DNA from 2 places in the Kaistia geumhonensis genome. Region 1 is predicted to be linked to the other one. Evidence: predicted binding sites of a transcription regulator. Region 1 holds the regulator's gene; the other holds the start of a gene.

Region 1 (11,808 bases):
ATCTACCACTCCGATTTCGGCGTCATCGGCGCAGTCATGGTCGAACTCGGCCTCGCCGACCGGCCGCCCAACTTCATCGACAACGTCAATACGGTCCTGCCGGCGCTGATCGTCGTCAATATCTGGCGCGAGTTCCCCTTCGCCATGATCATGATGATGGCCGGCCTCCAGACCGTGCCCGACCAGCTGCTGCGCGCCGCCAAGGTCGATGGCGCCAACGCCTGGCAGCGGTTCTGGCACGTGACCTTCCCGCATTTGAGCAATGTCTCGACCGTCACGATCCTTCTGCTCGCGGTCGCGAACTTCAACTCCTTCATCATCCCCTGGATCATGACCGGCGGTGGCCCGTCCAACGCCTCGCATATCTGGATCACCCATATCTACGAGCTCGCCTTCGGGCGGCAGCGCTGGGGCGTCGCGTCCGCCTATTCGGTGCTGCTGTTCATCATCCTGATGACGCTCGGATATTTCTATGTCCGCGCGCTCGGGGGCAACGAATCGAAGGATCGGGGCACATGAGCACGACAAGCGAGACCCTCGCCGCGCCCCGCCGCGGACGGAAGCGCATCGACGGCTGGCGCTGGGCGGGCCGCATCTTCCTCGTGCTGATGCTCGTCTACACCGCGGCGCCCATGGCGTGGATGCTGCTGACCTCGATCAAATCCGGCTTCGCGGCGATGCAGTTTCCCCCGCAATGGTGGCCGGAGGAGCCGACACTGGCCAGCTATGCCAAGCTGCTCGACCCGCAGAACAGCGTCGGCGCGGATTTCCTGCGCTTCTTCTGGAACAGCCTGTTCGTCTCGACCATGACGACCATCCTCGCCGTGATCGTGGCGGTGCCGGCGGCCTATGCCTTCTCGCGCTTCAGCTTTCCGGGCCGCAAGTTCCTGTTCTTCGCCGTGCTGCTTCGGAACATGTTCCCGGCCGTCATCTTCCTGGTGCCGCTCTTCATCCTGATGCGCGTGCTGGGTCTCGTGAATACGCACGGATCGCTGATCCTGACCTATCTCACCTTCGGCTTGCCGCTGGCGATCTGGCTGCTCAAGGGCTTCTACGACAACATCCCGGTGCAGCTGGAGCAGGCGGCGCGGATCGACGGGGCGACGCGCTTCCAGGCCTTCCTGCTCATCGTGATGCCACTCTCCGTCCCCGGCATCATTGCGACGGCGATCTACAGCTTCATCGCCGCCTGGAACGAATACATCTATGCCTACACATTCCTCAGCAAGAACGACCAGCTGACGCTGCCGGTCGGCATCCAGCGGTTCTTCTCCGAGAACACGACCGATTTTCCGGGCCTGATGGCGGCGAGCTTCCTGATGAGCGTGCCGGTGGTCTTGCTCTTCCTCGTCCTCCAGCGTTATTTCGTTCGCGCGCTCACCGAGGGCGCCGTCAAGCACTAGTCGAGGAGTTACCGATGGCCCACGTGGTCCTCAAAGATCTCGTCAAGACCTACGGCAGCTTCCATGCGGTCAACCATGTGTCTCTGACGGTGAACGACGGCGAGTTCGTCGCGCTGGTCGGGCCGTCGGGCTGCGGCAAGACGACGACGCTGAACCTCGTCGCCGGGCTGATCCCGGTGACATCGGGCGAGATCATGATCGGCGACCGCATCGTCAACGATCTCGATCCCAAGGATCGCGACATCGCGATGGTCTTCCAGAACTACGCGCTCTATCCGCAGAAATCCGTCTACAAGAACCTCGCCTTTCCCTTGCAGATGCGGAAGCTGTCGAAGGAGGAGATCGACCGCAAGGTGCGCGACGCGGCGCGCGTGCTCGACATGACGCATCTTCTGGAAAGGAAGCCGCGCGAGCTCTCAGGCGGCCAGCAGCAGCGCGTCGCGCTCGGCCGCGCTCTCGTCCGCGATCCGGCCGTGTTTCTCATGGACGAGCCGCTGTCCAATCTCGACGCCAAGCTTCGCGTGCAGATGCGCTCCGAGATCAAGCGTTTCCATCAGGATCTCAACGCCACCATCATCTATGTGACGCACGACCAGCTGGAAGCCGTGACCATGGCGGACCGGATGGCGGTCATGAATGGCGGCTTCCTGCAGCAATATGATGCGCCGGCCGAGGTGTTCGCCAACCCCGTCAACATGTTCGTCGCGAGCTTCGTCGGCAGCCCGGCGATGAGCCTCGTGCCGCTCGAGGCGTCGGGAGCGGGCGATTCGGCGGTGCTCACCAGCGCCGAAGGGTGGACGCTGCCGCTCTCGGCGGAAAACGCGCGCAAGGTAGAGAGGGCGACGAGCCGCAAGATCGTCCTCGGCGCGCGCCATTCCACGATCCGGCTGCACAAGTCGGCCACGCCGGGCGCGGTTCCCGCCAAGGTCTATACGGTGGAGCCGACCGGCGACATCACCTTCGTCCAGGCCTTCCTCTCCGGCTCGATCGTGAACATCAGCGTGCCCGCCAGCGTTCACGTCGCTCCCGACGAGATGATCTTCCTGGAGTTCGACCAGGGACGCATCCACCTTTTCGACGGCGAGACCGAGATGGCGCTGAAGGCGGCCTGAGCCGCGGCCCTCAGCGCCGGCGCAGCGACAGCGGCAGGCCGAGATCGTCGAAGAGGCCTGCCGTCTCGCCGACCCGTGCGCGCTCCCGCGTCAGGATCTCGAGCTTGGTCACCACCCCGCCCGGCGCGGAGAAGCCGCCCGTGCGGCCGCCAGCGGCGAGCACGCGGTGGCACGGCACGATGATCGGGAACGGGTTGCGCCCGAGGGCCACGCCGACGGCTCGCGCGGCGCCGGGCGCCCCGGCCCGCTCCGCCAGCGCGCCATAGGTGATCGTTTGTCCGGGGCCGACGGTGCGCAGCGCCTGATAGACCGCGACGGAGAACCGGTCGAGACCCGACATGTCGAGCGGCGCTTCTCGCAGATCCTCGCGCCCGCCCTCCAGCAGCGAGCGCATGCCCGCGGCGGCGGCGGCGACCGCGCCTGTCGGCTCGCCGGGCTCGGCCTCGGGGAACATGCGGCGCAGAAGCTGCAGCGTGGTCGCAGGATCGCGCTCCGGCAGCAGCGTCCTCCGAATTCCGTCCGCCCCCCAGACGATGGCGGAGCGGCCGAGCGGCGTATCGAAAAGGGCAAATCGGATTGTCATCGCGGCGATCCTAGCATGATCGGAAATTCTGGCGACCATTTGCGCCGCGAGAGGAGGCGGTTGCGTTTGGGCGGACGGCTCTTCATCATGGCGACGTTCCGGCAAATGCGTCTCAGGCGCGACGCCGGCGCAGGACCAACCGCGGGAGGGAACGGATGGTGCATGCGATCAGGGCTCCGGGCAGCGGCCTGGCACGCCGGCATCTGGGATTCTCGGCCATTCTCGCCGCGGCCGCGGCGCTCGCCGCCTGCACGTCGGAAAATGCCATCGAGAGCGCCGCGGTTCCCGCAGCGCCGGCCGTTCCGATGTTCACCTCCGACGAGCTGGTCGGCAAATGGGGCCTCGGCTCGTTCCGCAACGAGGCCGACCTCGCGCGGACGGCCAACGAGGCGCGCCGCTACTGCTCCAACCCCTATGTCATCACCAAGGGTCCGAATGGCGGCGTGATGATGTATCTCGCCGACCAGACGCAACCGTCGGAAGTGTTCGTGAAGAACGCCGGCGGCCGCATCTATATCGGACCGCCCGGCCCGCCCGGCACGGCCAAGGACCGGCAGGTGACGTCCTTCCAGAACGGCGTGCTTGTCGCTGCCTGGGTCGATCCGACGGTCACGGCGCGCTACGGCACGATGGTCTTCGTGCGCTGCGACGCACCGGCCGCTCCGCTCGCCCCGACCGCATCCGCCGCGCCGGCGGCCGGCTCGGCCTTGACCCTGCCGCCTGCCTCGGCGACCACGACCCGCTGAGCCGACACCGCATTCAGGCATCCACGAGGCACGCATGCGAAAGACGACACGACCCTCCTCGCCCGGATCGCTCGCCAGGACGCTGATCGCCGCCGTCATCGGCACGATCGCCGCGACCGCTGCGGCGCAATCGGCGACGACCGACGCCCGGGCTCCCCTGCAGATCGGCGACCAGCCCGGACTGGTGCCGACGCCGGAGCAGTCCCTGCTGCCGCCCGAATTCCGGATGCAGCCCGTCTATTTCCGTACGACGGAGAAGCCGGGCACCATCATCATCAACACCGACGAGCGGTTCCTCTATCTCGTCCAGGGCGACAACCGCGCGCTGCGCTACGGCGTCGGCGTCGGACGCGACGGGTTCCAGTGGTCTGGCCTGCTGAAGGTCTCGCGCAAGACCGAGTGGCCCGACTGGCGCCCGCCGCCGGAGATGATCAAGCGCCAGCCCTACCTGCCCCGCTTCATGGCCGGCGGCGAGGGCAACCCGATGGGCGCACGCGCACTCTATCTCGGCGACACCGTCTATCGCATCCACGGCACCAACCAGCCGCAGACCATCGGTCATGCGCTGTCGTCGGGCTGCTTCCGCATGGTGAATGCCGACGTGATGGATCTCTACGAGCGGGTGCCGGTCGGCACGAAAGTCGTCGTGCTGCAGCGCGCCAAGCTCTGATCAGCGGTTCGGAAGGGCGCGCGCCGCTGGTGCGCGCCTCTGGCCGGCGCGTCGCGCCCGCCGCAACAGTCAACGGCCCGCCGGCAAGGCGGCGCCGACAACGGGGAACCGACATGTCCATCCGATCCGCCCTGACCCTCTTCGCCTCGGCCGCGGCGCTCGCAGCCGGCATCTCCGCCGCCGGCGCCGCAACGCTCGACGACGTCAAGGCCCGTGGCACGCTCAATTGCGGCGTCAACACCGGCCTTCTCGGTTTCGGCCAGCAGGACGCGAGCGGCGCCTGGTCCGGATTCGACGTCGATTTCTGCAAGGCGGTCGCGGCCGCGATCTTTGGCGATCCCGCCAAGGTCACCTATGTGCCGCTCTCGGCGACCGACCGTTTCGAGGCGCTGAAGTCGGGGAAGATCGATCTTCTGTCGCGCAACTCGACATGGACGCTCGGCCGCGAGGCGGATCTGGACATCGCGTTCGCCGGAGTCACCTATTACGACGGCCAGGGCTTCATGGTGAAGCGCGCGAGCGGCAAGACGTCGGCGCTGGAACTCGACGGCGCGACGGTCTGCGTTCAGACCGGCACGACGACGGAGCCGAATTTCATCGACTTCTTCAACACCAACAACATGAAGTTCACCGCCGTGCCGGCGGCGAGTTCCGACGAGGCTCTCGAGGCCTACAAGGCCGGCAAATGCGACACGATCACCTCCGACGTGTCCCAGCTCTACGCCGAGAAGGCGAGCCTCCAGGATCCCGCCGACAGCATCATCCTGCCCGACGTGATCTCCAAGGAGCCGCTCGGCCCGGCGGTCCGCGAGGGCGATCCCGCATGGCGTCTCTTCATTCAGTGGGTGAACTTCGCCCTCATCAACGCTGAAGAGATTGGGCTTTCGTCGGACCGGATTGACGAGGCCAAGGCCTCGACGAAGCCCGAGGTGAAGCGGCTCGTCGGAACCGAGGGCGATTTCGGCACGAAGCTCGGCGTCCCGAACGACTGGGTCGTCGCCGTCGTCAAGGCCGTCGGAAATTACGGCGAGATCTACGAGCGCAATCTCGGCGTCAATTCGAAGCTCGGCATCCCGCGGGGCCTCAACCAGATCTGGAGCAAGGGCGGCATCCAGTATGCGCCGCCGATCCGCTGACGGCGGGCCAGGCGTATCGCCGCCCAATTCGGACGCGCGCTCTGTGCACTAACGCACGGTCCTTGCGGAACATCAGGGGAACGGATAGGTTGTTCGTGTTTTGTACCGGATGATTCTGGCGCGCGGACCCCGAAATGCTCACGAGAAAACAATATGAGCTTCTCCTCTTCATCCAGGAGCGTCTGAAGGAAGCGGGCGTTCCCCCGTCCTTCGACGAGATGAAGGACGCTCTCGATCTGAGGTCCAAGTCGGGCATCCATCGCCTGATCAAGGCGCTGGAGGAGCGCGGCTTCATCCGCCGCCTGCCCAACAGGGCACGAGCGCTGGAGGTTGTCCGCCTGCCGGAGGCTATGTCGCCCGGCCTTGCTCGCCCGAAGAAAGCCGGCTTCGCGCCGAGCGTCATCGAGGGCAGCCTCGGGCGCATGCGTGGCGTCGAGACGCCGGAAGCCGCCAACGATCCGGTCGTCGTGCCGGTCATGGGCCGCATCGCGGCCGGCGTGCCGATCTCCGCGATCCAGACCCAGAGCCACGCCATCACCGTGCCGCCGGAAATGCTGGGGCCGGGCGAGCATTTCGCGCTCGAAGTGCGCGGCGATTCGATGATCGAGGCCGGCATCCTCGACGGCGATACCGTGCTCATCCGCAAGACGGAGAACGCCGATAGCGGCGACATCATCGTCGCGCTGGTCGACGAGGAAGAGGCGACGCTGAAGCGGCTGCGGCGCCGTGGCGCGTCGGTCGCGCTCGAGGCGGCCAATCCCGCCTATGAGACCCGCATCTTCGGCCCCGACCGCGTCCGCATCCAGGGCCGCCTCGTCGGCCTCATGCGCCGGTACTAGGGCAGAGGGCAGAGCAGCCTTTCGATCGGCGATCCCGGCGCGCGTTGGCCGGGTCGCATCGCTGATCGCGCCGATCGGACGAGCGCGCCCGGCCGTTCGCAGCTGCCATCGGGCTCGGCATGCGCTTTCGTCGGGGCTTGCCCCGACGCCCTGCCCTTACCGGCAGTTCTTCGCCGCGACCTTGGTCGGGCTGAGATCGAGCTGCACCAGCTTTCCCTTGAGCGCGAAGTCGCCATAGTCGAGCTTCATGCGCCGCGTGATGCCGTTCTCGTAGATGATGAAAGACAGCTCGTAGGAGGGCTTCTGCTCGCCGTCCGATTTCTCGTCGGTGAAATAGCTGATCGTCACCGGCCAGGAGCGGATATTGGCGAGGCCGGCGCCCCGCGCCGTCGCCTCGTCGCCCAGATCGTCGGTGCCGGCATTCTCCGCGCCGATCACGGCCGAGGTCGCATAGGACTTCTTGCCCTGGTCCGAGCCGTCATAGAGGTCGATCTGCATGAAATGCTTGCCCGCGCGCGCCGCGTCGATGATCGCGGCGAGATGCTGGTTGGGGAAGCTGAAGTTCTGCGGGATCGTGAAATGCGCCGGCTTCGGCTTCGCGATGGTCACCTGCACGTCGCCGGCGCCGCGCGCGGCCGAACCCGAGCTATCCTCCGAGATCGTGCCGTCGACGAAGCTCTTGGTCGAGAAGTTGAAGGTCTTGCCGGCAACATCCTCGAAGGTCGTCGTCGCAACGTCGGTCAGCCGTGCATTGCCGTCCTCGTCGCTGATGCGCGTCACGAAGCGGAGCCGCGTCGTATAGCCGTCGCAGGCCGAGCCGGCGAAATCATAGACCATGCGTCCTTCGGCGTCGCTCACGGTGTCCGAGGAACTGTCTTGGTCGAGCGTCAGGTCGTAGACGGCGCGGTGGGCGACCATCGCGGTGACGCTGCCCGTCGCGGCGAGCGCCGTGCCGGCCGCGCCCGCGAGGGCCGCGAAAAGGGCGGCGGAGCAAAGGGTCCTGGCCGTCATGCGCTGAAGCACCGAAGCGGGCATCGTCTGGGGCACTCCTCCGTCGTCACCGCGACATCATCCCATTTCAATCTCGAAAGGCTGCAAAGTCCACGACGATTCGCGACGATGCCCGGGATGATGAACCGCTTATTGCCTTGCAGCACGGCCGAAATCGGGCGAAACCAGCGCGGTTCCCTTCTGATCCGTTCCTGCCGGAGTCCGTGCCCATGAGCGCCATCGAAGCCCGCCTCGCCTCGCTCGGCATCACGCTGCCGCAGCCGGCCGCGCCAGCCGCCAACTATGTTCCCTTCGTCGAAAGCCGGGGAATGCTCTACATCTCCGGCCAGATCCCGGTCGGCCCGAACGGTGTCGATTATGTCGGCAAGCTCGGCGAGGAGTTCGGCATCGAGGAAGGCCGGGCCGCGGCCAGGCTTTGCGCGATCAACATCCTGGCGCAGGCGCGCGCCGCCCTCGGCGATCTCGACCGCGTCGCGCGGATTGTGAAGCTCACCGGCTTCGTGAACGGCACGCCCGCCTTCACCGATCAGCCGAAGGTCGTCAACGGCGCGTCGGATTTCATGGTCGAGATCTTCGACGAGAAGGGCCGCCACGCCCGTTCGGCGGTCGGCGTCGGTGGCCTACCCTTCGGCGTCGCCGTCGAGGTGGAAGCGATCATCGAGATCGCCTGAGGACGCACCGTATGGCTCCCGCCTGGCTGACCGCGCGTCCGATCGCCCATCGCGGCTACCACGATGCCGCCGCAGGCCGCGTGGAGAACACGCTCTCGGCCGTCCGCGCGGCGGTGGAGCATCGCTTCGCGATCGAGGTCGACCTGCAGCTTTCGGCGGACGGCGCGGTGGTCGTCTTCCATGACGATACGGTCGACCGGGTCCTCGAGGGGACCGGCCGTGTCGACGGCTTCAGTCTTTCGGCCCTCAAGTCGCTCGATTTCCGCAGCGGCAGCGACCGCGTGCCGACGCTCGGCGAACTGCTCGCGACGGTCGCCGGCGCGGTACCGCTGGTGCTGGAGCTGAAGAGCGATTTCTCGGGCAACCGGAAGCTGGAAGAGGCGGCGGCGCCGATCCTCGCCGGCTATGACGGTCCCGTGGTGGTCATGTCCTTCGATCCCGACTCCATGGCCGCCATGCAGCGGCTCACGCCGCAGATCCCGCGCGGCATCGTCGCCGACCGCTACACCGATCTGAACGACTGGGGCTTCCTGCCGGCGACGAAGCGGCGGCGGCTGCGGCACGTCCTCGATGTGCCGCGGGTCGGCGCCGCCTTCGTCTCCTACGACATCCACGGCCTGCCGACCCTCGCGACTTCGGTGCTGCGGGCCATCGGACGACCGCTGATCACCTGGACCATCCGCACGCCGGCCGACCGCGAGAAGGCGCGCCGGGTCGCCGATCAGATCACCTTCGAGGGCTTCGATCCCGACGCCTGAGCGCGGCCCTTCCAAAAGCCGCCCCGACGCCTAGATTTGCAGTCGGCCTCCCGCCGCAGGATGACCCGTGCCGATGAGCGCAACCCACGCGCGCCTCACCGTTCTCTCATCGTTGACCGAGATCGAGCGTGCCGCCTGGGACGGCTGCGCCAATCCGGGATGGGATTCCGTTCGCCCGCTCGGCGAGGATGTCGGCGCGACCCTGCGGGCGCTTCGCGCAGACAGCGGCGGTGGCGACCCGCTGCCTCAGCCCTACAACCCCTTCATCGCGCATGATTTCCTGCGCTGCCTGGAAGCAGCCGGCTGCGCCGTGGCGCGCTCCGGATGGCAGGCGCGCCATCTCGTGCTCGAAGATGCAGCCGGCGTGCCCGAGGCGGTCGTGCCCTGCTACGAGAAGACCCATTCGATGGGGGAATATGTCTTCGACCACGGCTGGGCCGATGCGTATGAGCGCGCGGGCGGCAGCTACTATCCGAAGCTCCAGGTCTCGGTGCCGTTCACGCCGGCGACCGGCCGCCGCCTGCTGACCCGTCCCGATGCGAGCCCGGTCGCGCGCGAGACCCTCGCGGCGGGCCTTTGCGAACTCGCGCGGCGCGCCGGGGCCTCTTCCGTCCACGCGACGTTTCTCGTCGAAGAGGACGCGGCGGTTCTCGAAGGCGCCGGATTCCTCGGGCGTGCCGACCAGCAGTTCCAGTTCGACAATCCGGGCTATCGCGACTTCCAGGATTTTCTCGACGCGCTCACCTCGCAGAAGCGCAAGACGATCCGTCGCGAGCGCCGCGACGCGCTGGCGGGTGGCATCGAGGTCGAGATCGTCACCGGCCGCGACATCGACGAGGCGGCCTGGGACGCCTTCTTCGATTTCTATCATGACACTGGCGCGCGAAAGTGGGGCCGGCCCTATCTCAACCGCCGCTTCTTCTCGCTGCTCGGCGCCGCGATGGCCGACCGCGTGTTGCTCATCTTCGCGCGGCGCGGCGGCAGGCGGATCGCCGGCGCGCTCAACCTCATCGGCTCCGACGCGCTTTACGGCCGCTACTGGGGCGCCGTTGAGGAGGTGCCGTTCCTGCATTTCGAGATCTGCTATCATCAGGCCGTCGAATGGGCGATCGCGCATCGCCTGCCGCGGGTCGAGGCGGGTGCGCAGGGCGAGCACAAGCTGGCGCGCGGCTATCGGCCCGTGATCACCCGCTCGGCGCACTGGATCGCCGACCGAAACTTCCGTGCCGCCGTCGCCGATTATCTGAGGCGCGAGCGGGAGGCCGTTGCGGCAGAGCACGCCTTTCTGGACGAGCATTCACCCTTCAAGGCAAGCGACGCATGAACGGCATCAACATCCTTCTCGCCGGCCTCGCCATTGTCGCGGCGACGGAGCGGAAGCCCCGCCGCGTCGCCATGGGCCTTGCCGGCTACGCGGCGCTGGTCGGGCTGTTCCTGGTTCTCTTCGGCGATCTTGCCCGTTCGGCCCTACTCGCGATCATTCTCGGCGTGACGATCGCCGGCGCCTCGGGCGTCAAGCATCACCACAGCGGCATGAAGCTCGCCGTCGCCGATCTCGCCCTCACTTTCGCCGGCACGATCCCCTTCATGCTGAAGCAGTATCGCGCCACCGCCGCGCTGACGATCGCCGCCGCCGTACTGCTAGCCATCGCCGCCATCGCCGCGATGGCGCTGGCGGCCGGGCCGGTGCTGCCCTTCTCCGAGCGCGCCGCGCTGTTCGCGCTCGGCATCGCGCTCCTCTTCGCGACCTTCTACGCGACCGGCGGCGCCGAGCGCTGGCGTCGCGACGTCACGGCCCGCTCAGGCCTTTTCTCCTTCTTCATGGCGTCGCTGGCCGATATCGCCAGCTGGTGGCCGACGGGCGGGCTACGCATGCTCGATGTGGGCGACGTTCCCCTGCCGCTCTCCCCGCCCCTGCCGGCGCGCGGCGCGGTCCGGCCCGACATCATCGTGATCCAGCACGAGTCGGTCTTCGATCCGCGCAGCTATGGGCTCACCGTCGACGAGCGCGTCGCCGATTTCCTGACGCCGCCCGGCGCCCATTCGGGCCGCCTGCATGTCGATATCTATGGCGGCGGCTCGTGGCAGACCGAGTTCAGCCTGCTCACGGGCCTCTCGTCCGCGAGCTTTGGACCGGACAGCTATTTCCTCTTCAGCAAGGGTGCCGGCCGCTTCGCGCATTCGCTGCCGTCGGAGCTCGCGGCGCTCGGCTATCGCTCGATGCTGGCGACCAGCTGCCGCCGGAACTTCCTCAGCTACGACGCCTTCTATGGCGGGCTCGGCGTCGAGGAGCGCGTGTTCTCCGACGACTACCCCGCCCCCTTCGATCTCGAAGCCTTCGAGGCGACGAATTCCGACGCGGACTTCTTCCCCGCGACGCTCGGTGCCCTCTCTGCTTCCCTCGATCGCGATCCGGCGCCGCGTTTCGCCATGGTGCTCACCAATTACAATCACGGGCCGCACGAGACGCGGCTCGTCCCCGCCGGCACCTATGAGGAAGAGCGCCGAATCGCCGAAAGCGTGCTGCCGGATGCCACCTATGGCGAATATTATGCGCGCCTCTGCGAGACGGCCGACAGCTATGCCGCCTTCCGCGCCGCCCTGCTCGCCCGCCATCCGGAAAGGCCGATGCTCATCGTCCGCTATGGCGACCACCAGCCGACCATGTCGCGGGCGATCGAGCGGGCACAGAACCTACGACCCGACGATCCGCGCCAGTTCGAGACCTTCTTCGCCATCGAGGCGCTGAATTTCGAGGCCGATTTCGAGGGGCTGCCGGAGCGGCTCGACATCGCACAGCTCGGCACGGTGGCGCTGAAGGCCGCCGGCCTGCCGCTCGACGCGGTCTCCGCGACGCGGCTCGACCTCATCGAGGAACT
Region 2 (11,808 bases), 3.5 Mb from region 1:
CTATATCGTCGTCTGCAACTGGGCGCGGCTGGTGCTCTCCGTGCCGCTGGCAGCGATCGCGCTGCTGCTCGGCTTCGGGTTTCTCGCCATCGAGATGGCGCAGCTGTTGCTGCTCGCCATTCTCGGCGTCGGCATCTTCTACAACTACCGCATCATCCGCTGGACGCTGGGAAAGGGCGCGGGATTTGCAGCGGCGCTGATCGCCGCCGACCTCGTGCTAAGCATCGTCCTCAGCCAGGTCATCGACCGGCTCTTCGGCCTGTAGAAAGCCATACTCCACCCGGACGAGATAGAGCCCGCCGGGCGGGGCCACCGGCCCGCAGGCCTTGCGGTCGCGCGCCTCAAGCACATCGCCGACTGCCGAGGGCGGCCATTTCCCTTCGCCCACCTTCTTCAGCGTGCCCACCATGGACCGCACCTGGTTGTGCAGGAAGGAGCGCGCCGAGACCTCGAACAGCACCTCGTCGCCGGCGCGATGGATCTCCAGAGAATCGAGCGTCTTGAGCGGGCTCTTCGCCTGGCAGTCCGCCGAGCGGAAGGTGGTGAAGTCGTGCTTGCCGAGGAGAAGCTTCGCCCCCTCGCGCATCGCCTCGATGTCGAGGCGCCGCCGTACGTCCCAGACCCGGTCGATGTCGAGCGCCGCCGGGGCGCGGCGGTCGAGCACGCGATAGAGATAATGACGCTTGGTCGCCGAACGACGCGCATCGAAGCTGTCGGGAACAGGCGCCGCCTCGATGACGGCGATCGGCGCCGGCCGCAGCTGCGCGTTCATCGCGTCGCGGATACGCAGCCCCGTCCAGACGCCGGAAAGGTCAAAATGTGCGACCTGGCCGGTCGCATGAACGCCCGAATCCGTCCGGCCGGCGCCCTTGGTGACCGCTGCCTCGCCGGAAAAACGCAGGATCGCCTCCTCGAGCGTCTGCTGCACCGAGGGAGCATTCGCCTGCCGCTGCCAGCCGGCATATGGCCGGCCGTCATATTCGACGAGGATTCGATAGCGAGGCATCAGGAAAGGCGCGCGCCGGCGCCGATCGTCGCACCGCGCAGGAACGCTTCCGCCGAGAGCGGCTTGCCGCCGGCCCGCTGAAGTTCGACGAGGCGGACGGCATCGCTGCCGCAGGCGATCGTCAGCCGATCATCCAGCACAGTCCCGGGCGGCCCGCTTCCTTCACCGGCGGTCGAGCGAAGGATTTTCACGCGCTCGGTCTTGCCCGAAAGCTCCATCTCGCACCAGGCGCCCGGAAAAGGCGACAGGCCGCGGATATGGTCGTGAACGGCGCGAGCGTCGCGCGACCAGTCGATCCGCGCTTCGCCCTTGTCGATCTTCGACGCATAGGTGACGCCGGATTCCGCCTGAGCCTGGCTCGCCAGCGCGCCGCGGGACAGCGCCGCCAGCGCCCGTACCATGAGATCGGCACCGAGCCGGGCGAGGCGGTCATGCAGGTCGCCGGTCGTCGCATCGGCGGGAATGGCGATCCGCTCGGCCATGGCCACCGGACCGGTGTCGAGCCCCTCCTCCATCTGCATGACCATGACGCCCGTCTCGGCGTCGCCGGCCATGATCGCGCGATGGATGGGCGCAGCGCCGCGCCAGCGGGGCAGCAGCGAGGCATGCAGATTGAGGCAGCCATCGCGCGGCGCGTCGAGCACCGGCTTCGGCAGGATGAGGCCATAGGCGACGACGACGGCGACATCCAGATCGAGTGCCGTGAACGCCGCCTGCTCCTCCTCGCCCTTCAGCGAGCGCGGCGTGAAGACGGGAATGCCGAAGCGCTCGGCGACGAGATGGACCGGCGACTTCCGCTCCTCCATGCCCCGTCCGGCGGCTTTTGGCGCCCGCGTGTAGCAGGCGACGACCTCATGGCCCTGGCCGACGATCTCCGTCAGCGTCGGCACCGCGAAATCCGGCGTGCCCATGAAGGCGATGCGGAGGCTCATCGCCTCACATCTCTTCGCTGGCGTGCGGCTTGAATTCGGGCTTGGTCCCGCTCTTGGCGGCCTTGGTGAACTTGCGGATCACCATGTCCCGCTTCAGACGCGAGAGATAGTCGATGAAGAGCTTGCCATCGAGGTGGTCGACCTCGTGCTGGATGCAGGTCGCGAGCAGGCCGTCGGCGTCGATTTCCTGCTGCTTTCCGTCGCGATCGAGATAGCGGAGCTTCACGCCGGCCGGCCGCTCCACCTCTGCGTAGTAGTCGGGGATCGAGAGGCAGCCTTCCTCATAGGTCGAGCGATCATCGACCGAAGAAACGATCTCGGGATTGATGAGGAAGAGCGGCGCGCGCGGCTGCCCTTCCTCGCGCGGCGAGACGTCGATCGTGACGATGCGGCGCGGGACTCCGACCTGGATGGCGGCGAGCCCGATGCCGGGCGCCTCGTACATCGTCTCCAGCATGTCGTCCAGGAAGCGGCGCATCTCGTCGTCGATCCGTTCGACGGGCGCGCTCACGAGACGCAGCTTGGGATCCGGCAGGGTGATGATGTCGAGCTTGGCCATGGAACTCCTCGGGCGTGGCGCCTGAAATAGGCGCTCGGCCGAAGCCGGTCAATCGTGGAAAGCCCGCCTCGCCGCCGTTTTCGGCAACAGATGTTCTTGTTTTGATCTGGTTTCGTCAACAAAATCTGATATGGCTCAACAGATGCAGACCGCCCTGTTCGATCTCGCCGGCCATCCCGTCACGCTGCTCGAGGCGGCGCTCGCCGGAGCGGCGCTGCTGATCCTCATCCTGCTGATCGCGGTCCTCGCAGGACGTCGACGCGCCGGCGAATTTGCGGAGGACGCCGCCGAGGAGCGCCTCGCCGAGGTGATGCGCATGCAGAGCGAGATGGCCGGGCGCATGAACGCCATGGCCGAGCTGCTCGCCCGACGGCAATCCGACCTCGTGCACGGCCTTTCGGAGCGCATGGACATGCTCGGCCACCGCATCGGGCAGAGCATGACCGAGCAGGCGCGCAGCGCCCATGCCGATCTCTCCCGCCTCAACGAGCGGCTGGCCGTCATCGACACCGCGCAGAAGAACCTCACCGAACTGTCGAGCCAGGTGGTCGGCCTGCAGGCGATCCTCGCCAACAAGCAGACGCGCGGCGCCTTCGGCCAGGCGCGGATGGAGGCCATCGTCCAGGACGGCCTGCCGCGCGGCCGCTACGCCTTCCAGGCCACGCTCTCCAACGGCAACCGGCCGGACTGCGTGGTGGAGTTCCCGAACGGAGCACCGCGGCTCGTCATCGACGCGAAATTCCCGCTCGAGGGCTGGAACGCGATCCGCGCCTCGGAGGGCGGCGAGTTCATGCGCGGCGCCGAGGCGCAGTTCCGCCGCGATATCGGCAAGCATCTGAAGGACATCGCCGAGCGCTACCTGATCCCCGGCGAGACTCAGGACACGGCCTTCATGTTCGTGCCCTCCGAATCGATCTTTTCCAGTATCCACGAGCGCTTCGAGGATGTCGTGCAGCAGGCGCACCGGCTGCGCGTCGTCATCGTCTCGCCCTCGCTGCTGCTGCTCTCGATCCAGGTGATCCAGTCGATCCTGCGCGATGCCGACATGCGGGCTCAGGCCCATCTCATCCAGAACGAGGTGATGAAGCTGATCGAGGATGTCGGGCGCCTCGACGACCGCGTGGCCAAGCTGCAGACGCATTTCGGCCAGGCGTCGCGCGACATCGAGGACATCCTCGTCTCGACCCGCAAGGTGAAGAGCCGCGGCGAGCGCATCGGCGCGTTGGAACTCGCCGAGGACGACGCCCCGCTGCCTGCCCAGCGCGACCTTCTCGCGGGGGAATGACGGTGGCCGGCCGGGCGCAATCGTTGACCGGCCGGATCGCGGCAGCGGGCGCCGCTTATTTCGCGATCGTCTTCATCGCGGGCTTCCTGTTCGGAACGCTGCGGACGCTGTGGCTGACGCCTTGGATCGGCCCGCTCGCGGCCGTGGCGGCCGAGCTGCCGCCGATGCTCGCGATCGCCTACGCAGCCTCGGCGCCGATCATGCGGCGCTTCGCCGTCGGGACCCGTGCCGAACGGCTCGCCGCCGGGCTGGTCGCTTTCATTCTGCTGATGGCGGCGGAGTTCGCTCTCGCCGCCGCGTTCGGAATCCCGCCCGCCGCCTATGCCGCGAGCTGGCTGACCGCTCCGGGCGCCCTCGGGCTTCTCGGGCAGGTCCTGTTCGCGCTCGTTCCGGCGCTGCGAGGACCTCGGCCCGCTCAGTAACCGCGCCCATGCTCCGCGAGGAAGGCGGCTTCCTCGGCCGTGTTCTCCCGGCCGAGCCAGTCGTTGCGGTGCGGGAAGCGGCCGAAGCGGCGGATGAGGTCGCGGTGCTTCTCGGCGAAGACGAGATAGTCCCTGTAGGTCTCCTTCTGCTCGTCCGGCGCGGCGGCGAGCAGGTCCTCGAAAAGGCGGACCGAAAGGTCCTGATCCTCAATCGCCTCGCTGTGCTCGAAGGGAAGATAGAGGAAGACCCGCTCGATGAGTGCGAAGCGCCCCACGCCGGCGTCGATCGCCGCGCGGGCATGGCGCCGCGCGGCCGCGTCATAGGCGAAGGCCCGCTTGTCCGACCGGAAGATGTTGCGCGGGAACTGGTCGAGCATGATCACGAGGCCGACGATTTCGGTCCGGTCGAGATCGGCGAGCACCCAGTCATGTGCCGCGACCGCATCGAGGAACGGCCCGAACAGCGTGAAGATCTCGGTATCGGTCGCCTCGCTGCGCTCGAACCAGATCGCCGCCTTCTCGGCGGGGAAATGCTCCGCCGTCGGCAGATGGCCGCACCAGTAGCGATGCGACTCTGCGAGGATGTCGTCCGGGATCATGGCTGGTCCTCCTGGTCAGAGCGGCGTGCGGGCGCGGATCGCGGCCGAGAGGGTGCCCTCGTCGAGATAATCGAGCTCGCCGCCGACCGGCACCCCATGGGCGAGGCGCGAGACCTTGACCGGAAGTCCGGCGAGACGATCCATGATCACATGCGCCGTCGCCTGCCCGTCGACCGTCGCGTTGACGGCTATGATCACTTCCGACACCTCGCCCCCCGCGCAGCGCGCGACGAGCGCATCGATCGTGAGGTCGTCGGGCCCGACGCCGTCGAGCGGCGACAGCGTGCCGCCGAGCACATGGTAGCGCGCATCGATCGCCCCGGCCCGCTCGAGCGCCCAGAGATCGGCGACATCCTCGACGACGACGATGGTCCGCGCGTCCCGGCTGGCATCCGTGCAGATCGTGCACGGATCGGCGGTGTCGACATTGCCGCAGACCGAACAGGTGACGATCCGCTCGGCGGCGACCGTCATCGCGCTCGCGAGCGGGGCGAGCAGCAGGTCCTTCTTCTTCACCAGCGCCAGCGCCGCCCGCCGCGCCGAACGCGGGCCGAGGCCGGGCAGCCGCGCCAGCAACTGGATCAGCCTCTCGATCTCGGGACCGGCGACGGCGCGCGGCATGATGGTCTCTCCGCTTCAGCGTTGACTGCGGCTCGGGCGGCCGAAGCCGGATCGGCGCGCTTGGCCCCACTGCGGGGGCTCACCTGTCGAGCTTCCTTGCTCCTCTCCAGTGGGGAGAGGTGAAGACGAGGGGGCCCGCTGCCCTCAGAAAGGAAGCTTGAGGCCCGGCGGCAGGCCGAGGCCGCCGGTCAGCGACTGCATCTTGTCGGCCATCAGCTTCTCGGCCTTGCCGCGCGCGTCGGCATGGGCGGCGATGACGAGGTCTTCGAGGATCTCGCCCTCGTCGGCCTTCAGCAGCGACGGATCGATGGCGATCTTCCGCAGGTCGCCCTTGGCCGTCATGGTGACGGTGACGAGGCCGGCGCCGGCGCTGCCCTTCACCTCGAGGGTGGCGATCTCGTCCTGCATGGCCTGCATCTTGGACTGCAGTTCCTTGGCCTTGCTCATCATGCCCATGATGTCGCGCATCGGGGTGTTCCTCTCGCCTGGCTTGCGTGATGGGTTCAGTCGTCGGCCTGCTCGGCGGCGTCGTCGCCGGCCTCGACAGGCGGCGGCGCGATCGGCGCCTCGGCGCTCTCCTCGCCGCGGATCTGCACGTCGACGATCTCGGCGCCGGGAAAGCGCGCGAGCACCGCCGCGACCAGCGGATCGGCCTTCGCGTCGCTCTTCTGGCGCAGCCGCTCGGCTTCCTGCCGTTCGGCGATTGTCTCGCTGGTGGCGCCACGGCCGACGACGACGGAGAAGCGTTCCCCCGTCCATTCTGTGATCCGCCGCGACAGATCGGAGGCGAGCGTCCGCGAGGCGTGCTCGGTCGGCTCGAATTCGAGGAGGCCCGGCTCGAAGCGGATCACGCGCACCTCGCGCTCCAGCGCAAGCTTGAGCGGCAGGTCGCGCTTCTGCCCGACAAAGGCGACGAGATCCTCGAAACGCTGGAAGCGGATCGCCGGCACTGCCTTCTGCGGCGCGGATGCCGCCATCTGCGGTTCGGCGGCGCGCGCCATCGGACTGCCCGAAGACACGAGCGACGGCCCGCCGGAGGAAAAGCTCGCGCGCGGCGCGGACGGATGATGGCCGGCCGGGGAAGAGGATGACGGAGGCGGCGCGGACGGGGCAGAGGACGGCGGCGCAAGCGGCGTCGCCCCACCCTTCAGCAGCCGCAACGCCTCGTCCGGCGTCGGCAGGTCGCTCGCATGGGCGATGCGGATCAGCGCCATGTCGGCGGCGGCGAGCGGCCGGCTCGACCCCTGCACTTCCTCGATGCCCTTGAGCAACATCTGCCAGGCGCGCGACAGGACGCGCAGCGGCAGCGCGGCGGCGAACTCGGTCGCCCGGCGACGCTCGGCCTCGGGCATGCCGCCATCCTCGGCGGCGCCGGGCACGACCTTGATGCGCGTGACGAGATGGGTGAAAGCGGCGAGGTCCTGCAGCACGACGCCCGGCTCGGCACCGATGTCGTACTGGTCCTTGAGAAGCGCCAGCGCCTCGGCGATCCGCCCGGCCATCAGTGCCTCGAAGAGATCGATGACGCGGCTGCGGTCGGCGAGGCCGAGCATGCCGCGCACGTCCTCGGCGACGATCCGCCCCGCGCCATGGGCGATGGCCTGATCGAGCAGCGACAGCGAATCGCGCGCCGAGCCCTCGGCGGCCCGCGCGATCATGGCGAGCGCCTCGTCGTCGATCTCCACGCTCTCGCGCACGGTGATGGAGCGCAGCAGGCCGACGAGCCGGTCCTGCTCGATGCGGCGCAGATCGAAGCGCTGGCAGCGCGACAGCACCGTCACCGGAACCTTGCGGATCTCGGTCGTCGCGAAGATGAACTTCACATGTTCCGGCGGCTCCTCGAGCGTCTTCAGCAGCCCGTTGAAGGCCGCCCCGGAGAGCATGTGCACCTCGTCGAGGATATAGACCTTGTAGCGCGCGGAGACGGGCTTGTAGCGCACCGCCTCGATGATCTCGCGGATATGGTCGATGCCGTTGTTGGAGGCGGCGTCCATCTCGATCACGTCGACATGGCGCCCTTCCATGATCTCGGCGCAGTGGATGCCGAGCTCGGGCATGTCGATGGTCGGCCGGTCCACCTTGCCGGGAACGGCATAGTTGAGGCCGCGGGCGAGGATGCGGGCCGTCGTCGTCTTGCCGACGCCGCGCACGCCGGTCAGCATATAGGCCTGCGCGATGCGGCCGGTCGAAAAGGCGTTGGTGAGGGTGCGGACCATCGGCTCCTGGCCGACGAGATCCTCGAAGCTGCGCGGGCGGTATTTGCGCGCGAGCACCCGGTAGGCGCCGCCCGTCTGGCCGTCCCTGATGCCGCTGCCGTCCATGCCTCCGACCATGCCTCGTTCCGTCGCCGCGACCCGGCGAAGCCGGTCAAAGCCGCGCGGGAGCCTAGCACGCCCAGGCGGCATGCTCGACAGGCGGCCGAAAATAGCAGGGGAAGGAAGGAGGCTGGCACGCGACCCGTGCCTGGCTCGTTGGGGCTGCTTCCTTCCGGACCTGACCCGATTGGCGAGTGGCCCGTCCGCCACCAACCTCCCGCGGCGACATATCGTCGTTTCCGCCCCGATTGGCAAGCCCTTCCTCGCGCGCGATGCCGCCGGCTATCGCGCTTGCCGCTTCTGTGGCGTAATGACGAGCCCTTCCCGGCCGCGACGCGGCCGTCACCACAGCGCCGAAGCCCTCCCGCCATGACCCCATCCATCTTCAGACGCCTGCCGTCGCCCGAGCCGAGCACGCTCACCGGCTTTTCCGGCAACACGCTCGACCGGCGCAGCGAGCAGCGCAACGAGGCGAGCCTTTCGGCCGCGCTTGCCGACCCGACCGCCCGCATCGTCCTGCTCAGGGGCGACGAGGCGATGCTGCGGAGCGGCGAGGCCGCGAATGCCCTCTTCACCATCCGCGAGGCGGAGGCGGTCGGCGCGGCGCTCGACGAGGTGATCCTGCTCGGCTGGGACGGTTCGTCGCCGCGCCTGGCGACCACCATCACCAGCGAGACGAGCTTCGACGTCGACGCCTTCCATGCGGTGTCGCTGCGCACGCTCGCCATCAACGGCGCCGCGGGCAATCTTCTCGCCGATACCGCCGATCCCGAGACGCTGGGCGCCCTCGCCCAGGCCCGCGCGCTGCTGCACTGGCACCGGTCCTGCCGCTACTGCGGCCGCTGCGGCACGCGCACGACCATGGCGCAGGGCGGCTATCGCCGCGACTGTCCCAATTGCGAGGCGCAGTTCTTCCCGCGCACCGACCCGGTGGCGATCATGCTGGCCATCCACGAGGACAACTGCCTGATGGGCCGCCAGGCGCGCTTCGCCCCCGGCACCTATTCCTGCCTCGCCGGCTTCGTCGAGCCCGGCGAGACGATCGAGGACGCCGTGCGCCGCGAGATCGCCGAGGAATCCGGCGTGAAGATCGGCCGCGTCGCCTATCACGCCAGCCAGCCCTGGCCATTCCCGATGTCGCTGATGATCGGCTGCTTCGCCGAGGCGATTTCCACCAACATCGTGCCAGATACCCACGAGCTGGAGGACTGCCGCTGGTTCAGCCGCGCCGAGACGCTGTCGATGCTGGAGGGAAACCACCCGAACGGCCTCTCGACGCCGCCGCGCATGGCCATCGCCCATACCCTCATCCGGGCCTGGGCCGAGGGCGACTGAGGCGGCGCCGCGGCGGCGCAACCTTTGGCAATGCCCGGCGCGCTCCGGATACAAAATCCCGACAATTCATGACGTGATCGGCGAGCCGTCGCCCTCGTAGCATCGATCCCGAGACCGGACCGCGGCCGGGGGATCGCGACGGAGACGGGTACCGTGAAGACGGTGGTGATCAGCCTGGCGCGCCGGGTGGACAGGCGCGCCGAATTCCAACGATGGAATCGCGGCCAGCCGCTTTCCTTCAGCGTCATGACCGCCGTCGACGGCGACCGGATCGACGAGGGAAAACTGGTCGCCTGCGGCCTCCTCGCGGAAGGGGAGCGCAATTTCGGCAAGGCCGCGCTGGCCAACGCGCTGTCGCATGCGACGCTCTGGCGGGACTGCGCGTCGGGGCGCGAGCCCTACTTCATCCTCGAGGACGATGTCTGCCTGCGCGGCGACTTCTGGCGCCATGCGAAGCCTCTGCTGGAGCGCCACCTCGCCGCGGCCGACCTGATCACCCTCGGCTACAACACCGATTCGGTTGTGGCGCTGCAGGGATCGGACGGCGTCGTCTCGGCGATGCGATTCGACGAGACGGCGAAGCGCCGGCCCGGCTATTTCGAGGCCTATGCGCGGCTGCACGACGCGCGGCCGAACCTGATGCGCTGCATCCAGTTCTGGGGCCTGCTCGCCTATGTGGTGACGCCCCCGGGCGCGGCGCGCCTCCTCGAAAGCTGCCTGCCGCTTTCCTCGCGCGACAGCGTGCCGCTCGTCGGCACGGATCGCCTCGTCCGGCCCTATGGGCTCGACAGCATGGTCAATCTCGCCCTTTCGAGGGGAAGGGTGCGGGCCTGCGCCTGCTATCCGGCGCTGGCGCTCGGCCCCAACAGCCAGGCGACCTCCGACATCCAGACGGCCGGCCCCGCGCTAGTCCCGGTCGGCTGCGCGGAAGGATGACGCCGGATAGACGCCGAGGATGCGCAGTTCGTCCGAGAAGAAGTGCAGCTCCTCCAGCGCGAGATGCAGGCCGCGATCGTCGGGATGGCCCTCGACATCGGCATAGAACTGCGTCGCCGTGAAGCGGCCGCCGAGCTGGTAGCTCTCCAGCTTGGTCATGTTGATGCCGTTGGTGGCGAAGCCGCCGAGCGCCTTGTAGAGCGCGGCCGGAATGTTGCGGACGCGGAACACGAAGGTGGTGATCACCGGCCCGTTGCCGGACGGCGCGCGCGACGGCTCGCGCGAGAGGATGACGAACCGGGTCGTGTTGTGCGCGGCGTCCTCGACATTCTCCGCGAGGATGGCGAGGCCGTAGATCTCGGCGGCGAAGCGCGGCGCCAGCGCGGCGCGGGTGATGTCGCCCGATTCGGCGATGATGCGGGCAGCCCCCGCCGTGTCGCCCGCGACGACCGCCTTGTAGCCATGCGCGCGCAGGATGCGGCGGCACTGGCCGAGCGCATGCACATGACTCTCGACGGTCTTGATCGTCTCCAGCGTCGCGCCATGCGGCGCCATCAGCTGGAAGCGGATGGGGAGGAAGAACTCGCCGATGATGTGGAGGCCGGAATCCGGCAGGAGGTGGTGGATGTCGGCGACGCGCCCGGCGAGCGAATTCTCGATCGGGATCATCGCGAGGTCGACGTCGCCGCGCGCCATCGCCTGGAAGCAGTCCTCGAAGGTCGGCGCCGGCACGGCCTCGTAGTCGGGATAGACCTCGCGCGCGGCGATGTGCGAATTGGCGCCAGGTTCGCCCTGGAACACGATCTTCTTCATGAGGAGAGACTTCCGAGGAACGCCTTTGCGGCGCAGGACAGGTGGGCGCCGCGTCCGGTCAGCGGCTTTCGGCGAGCAGGCTGCGCGCCCGCTCGAGGTCGGCCGGAGTATCGACACCGAGCGGAACGGCGTCAACGACCTCGACATCGATGCGCATGCCCGCCTCGATCGCCCGAAGCTGTTCGAGACGTTCGCGGATCTCGAGCGGCGACGGCGGCAGCGCGACATAGCGTTCGAGCGCGGAGCGGCGATAGGCGTAGAGCCCGATATGGTGATAAAGCGGCCCCGCCCCCCACGGCGCCGTGGCGCGGGTGAAATAGAGCGCGCGCAGCTGCCGCTCGCTGTGGCTGCCGCCGACGCGCTTCGGCGAACCGACGATCTTCACGACGCTCTCGCTGGTCCGGTCGGCCTCGTTGTCGATGATCGCGGCGATGGTGCCGATATCGACGTCAGGATCGGCGAGCGGGGCGAAGGCGGCGGCGACCGAGGCGGGCTCGACGGTCGGCAGGTCGCCCTGGACATTGACGACGAGATCGAAGGCACGGCCTGGATCGACCAGCCCGACCGCCTCGTGGATGCGCGAGGAACCGTTCTCGTGGTCGCCGCGCGTCATCACCGCCTCGCCGCCGGCCCGGCGGACGGCCGCCGCGATATCGGCATCGTCCGTCGCGACGAAGACGGGGCCGATGCCGGCTTCGCTCGCCCGGCGCCAGACATGCACGATCATCGGCTCGCCATGGATATCGGCGAGCGGCTTGCCCGGCAGCCGCGTCGACGCCATGCGCGCCGGAACCATGACCAGCGCCTCTTTCCTGTCGCCCATCGCGCTCAGCGTCTCCCTCGCCTTCACCCTCGGGTGTCAAAAGGTCTCAACGGCGCGACCTTCATACGTATTGCGCCGTCCGTGCGAAAGCAGGTAGTTTCCGCGCCACGTGCGATGGTTTCGCCTCGAGGGCGGACCGCCATGACCTTTTTTGATCGATGC

What was found. The regulator LexA, encoded in region 1, represses DNA repair genes until DNA is damaged. The targets are predictions, from matches to a motif close to TGTTCNNNNTGTGTTCNG.
Region 2: a site for LexA is predicted at 2,589-2,606, ahead of QO015_RS17655 (DNA recombination protein RmuC). Genes of this name have one in related genera too.

The regions. Positions count from the first base shown of each region.
Region 1 is NZ_JAUSWJ010000001.1:208,007-219,814, reverse strand. Features, by position in the region: gene QO015_RS01035 (carbohydrate ABC transporter permease) at 1-519, shown strand, start outside; gene QO015_RS01030 (carbohydrate ABC transporter permease) at 516-1,403, shown strand; gene QO015_RS01025 (ABC transporter ATP-binding protein) at 1,418-2,515, shown strand; gene QO015_RS01020 (methylated-DNA--[protein]-cysteine S-methyltransferase) at 2,526-3,098, opposite strand; gene QO015_RS01015 (hypothetical protein) at 3,254-3,844, shown strand; gene QO015_RS01010 (L,D-transpeptidase) at 3,879-4,514, shown strand; gene QO015_RS01005 (amino acid ABC transporter substrate-binding protein) at 4,628-5,650, shown strand; gene lexA (transcriptional repressor LexA) at 5,785-6,489, shown strand; gene QO015_RS00995 (cell envelope integrity EipB family protein) at 6,646-7,500, opposite strand; gene QO015_RS00990 (RidA family protein) at 7,710-8,171, shown strand; gene QO015_RS00985 (glycerophosphodiester phosphodiesterase family protein) at 8,183-8,929, shown strand; gene QO015_RS00980 (GNAT family N-acetyltransferase) at 9,003-10,253, shown strand; gene QO015_RS00975 (sulfatase-like hydrolase/transferase) at 10,250-11,808, shown strand, end outside.
Region 2 is NZ_JAUSWJ010000001.1:3,729,843-3,741,650, reverse strand. Features, by position in the region: gene QO015_RS17675 (hypothetical protein) at 1-265, shown strand, start outside; gene truA (tRNA pseudouridine(38-40) synthase TruA) at 218-1,006, opposite strand; gene fmt (methionyl-tRNA formyltransferase) at 1,006-1,938, opposite strand; gene def (peptide deformylase) at 1,943-2,497, opposite strand; gene QO015_RS17655 (DNA recombination protein RmuC) at 2,628-3,782, shown strand; gene QO015_RS17650 (hypothetical protein) at 3,806-4,204, shown strand; gene QO015_RS17645 (DUF924 family protein) at 4,198-4,803, opposite strand; gene recR (recombination mediator RecR) at 4,819-5,424, opposite strand; gene QO015_RS17635 (YbaB/EbfC family nucleoid-associated protein) at 5,569-5,892, opposite strand; gene QO015_RS17630 (DNA polymerase III subunit gamma/tau) at 5,928-7,757, opposite strand; RNA gene ffs (signal recognition particle sRNA small type) at 7,862-7,957, opposite strand; gene nudC (NAD(+) diphosphatase) at 8,109-9,074, shown strand; gene QO015_RS17615 (glycosyltransferase family 25 protein) at 9,228-10,010, shown strand; gene QO015_RS17610 (prephenate dehydratase) at 9,981-10,823, opposite strand; gene QO015_RS17605 (3-deoxy-manno-octulosonate cytidylyltransferase) at 10,882-11,646, opposite strand.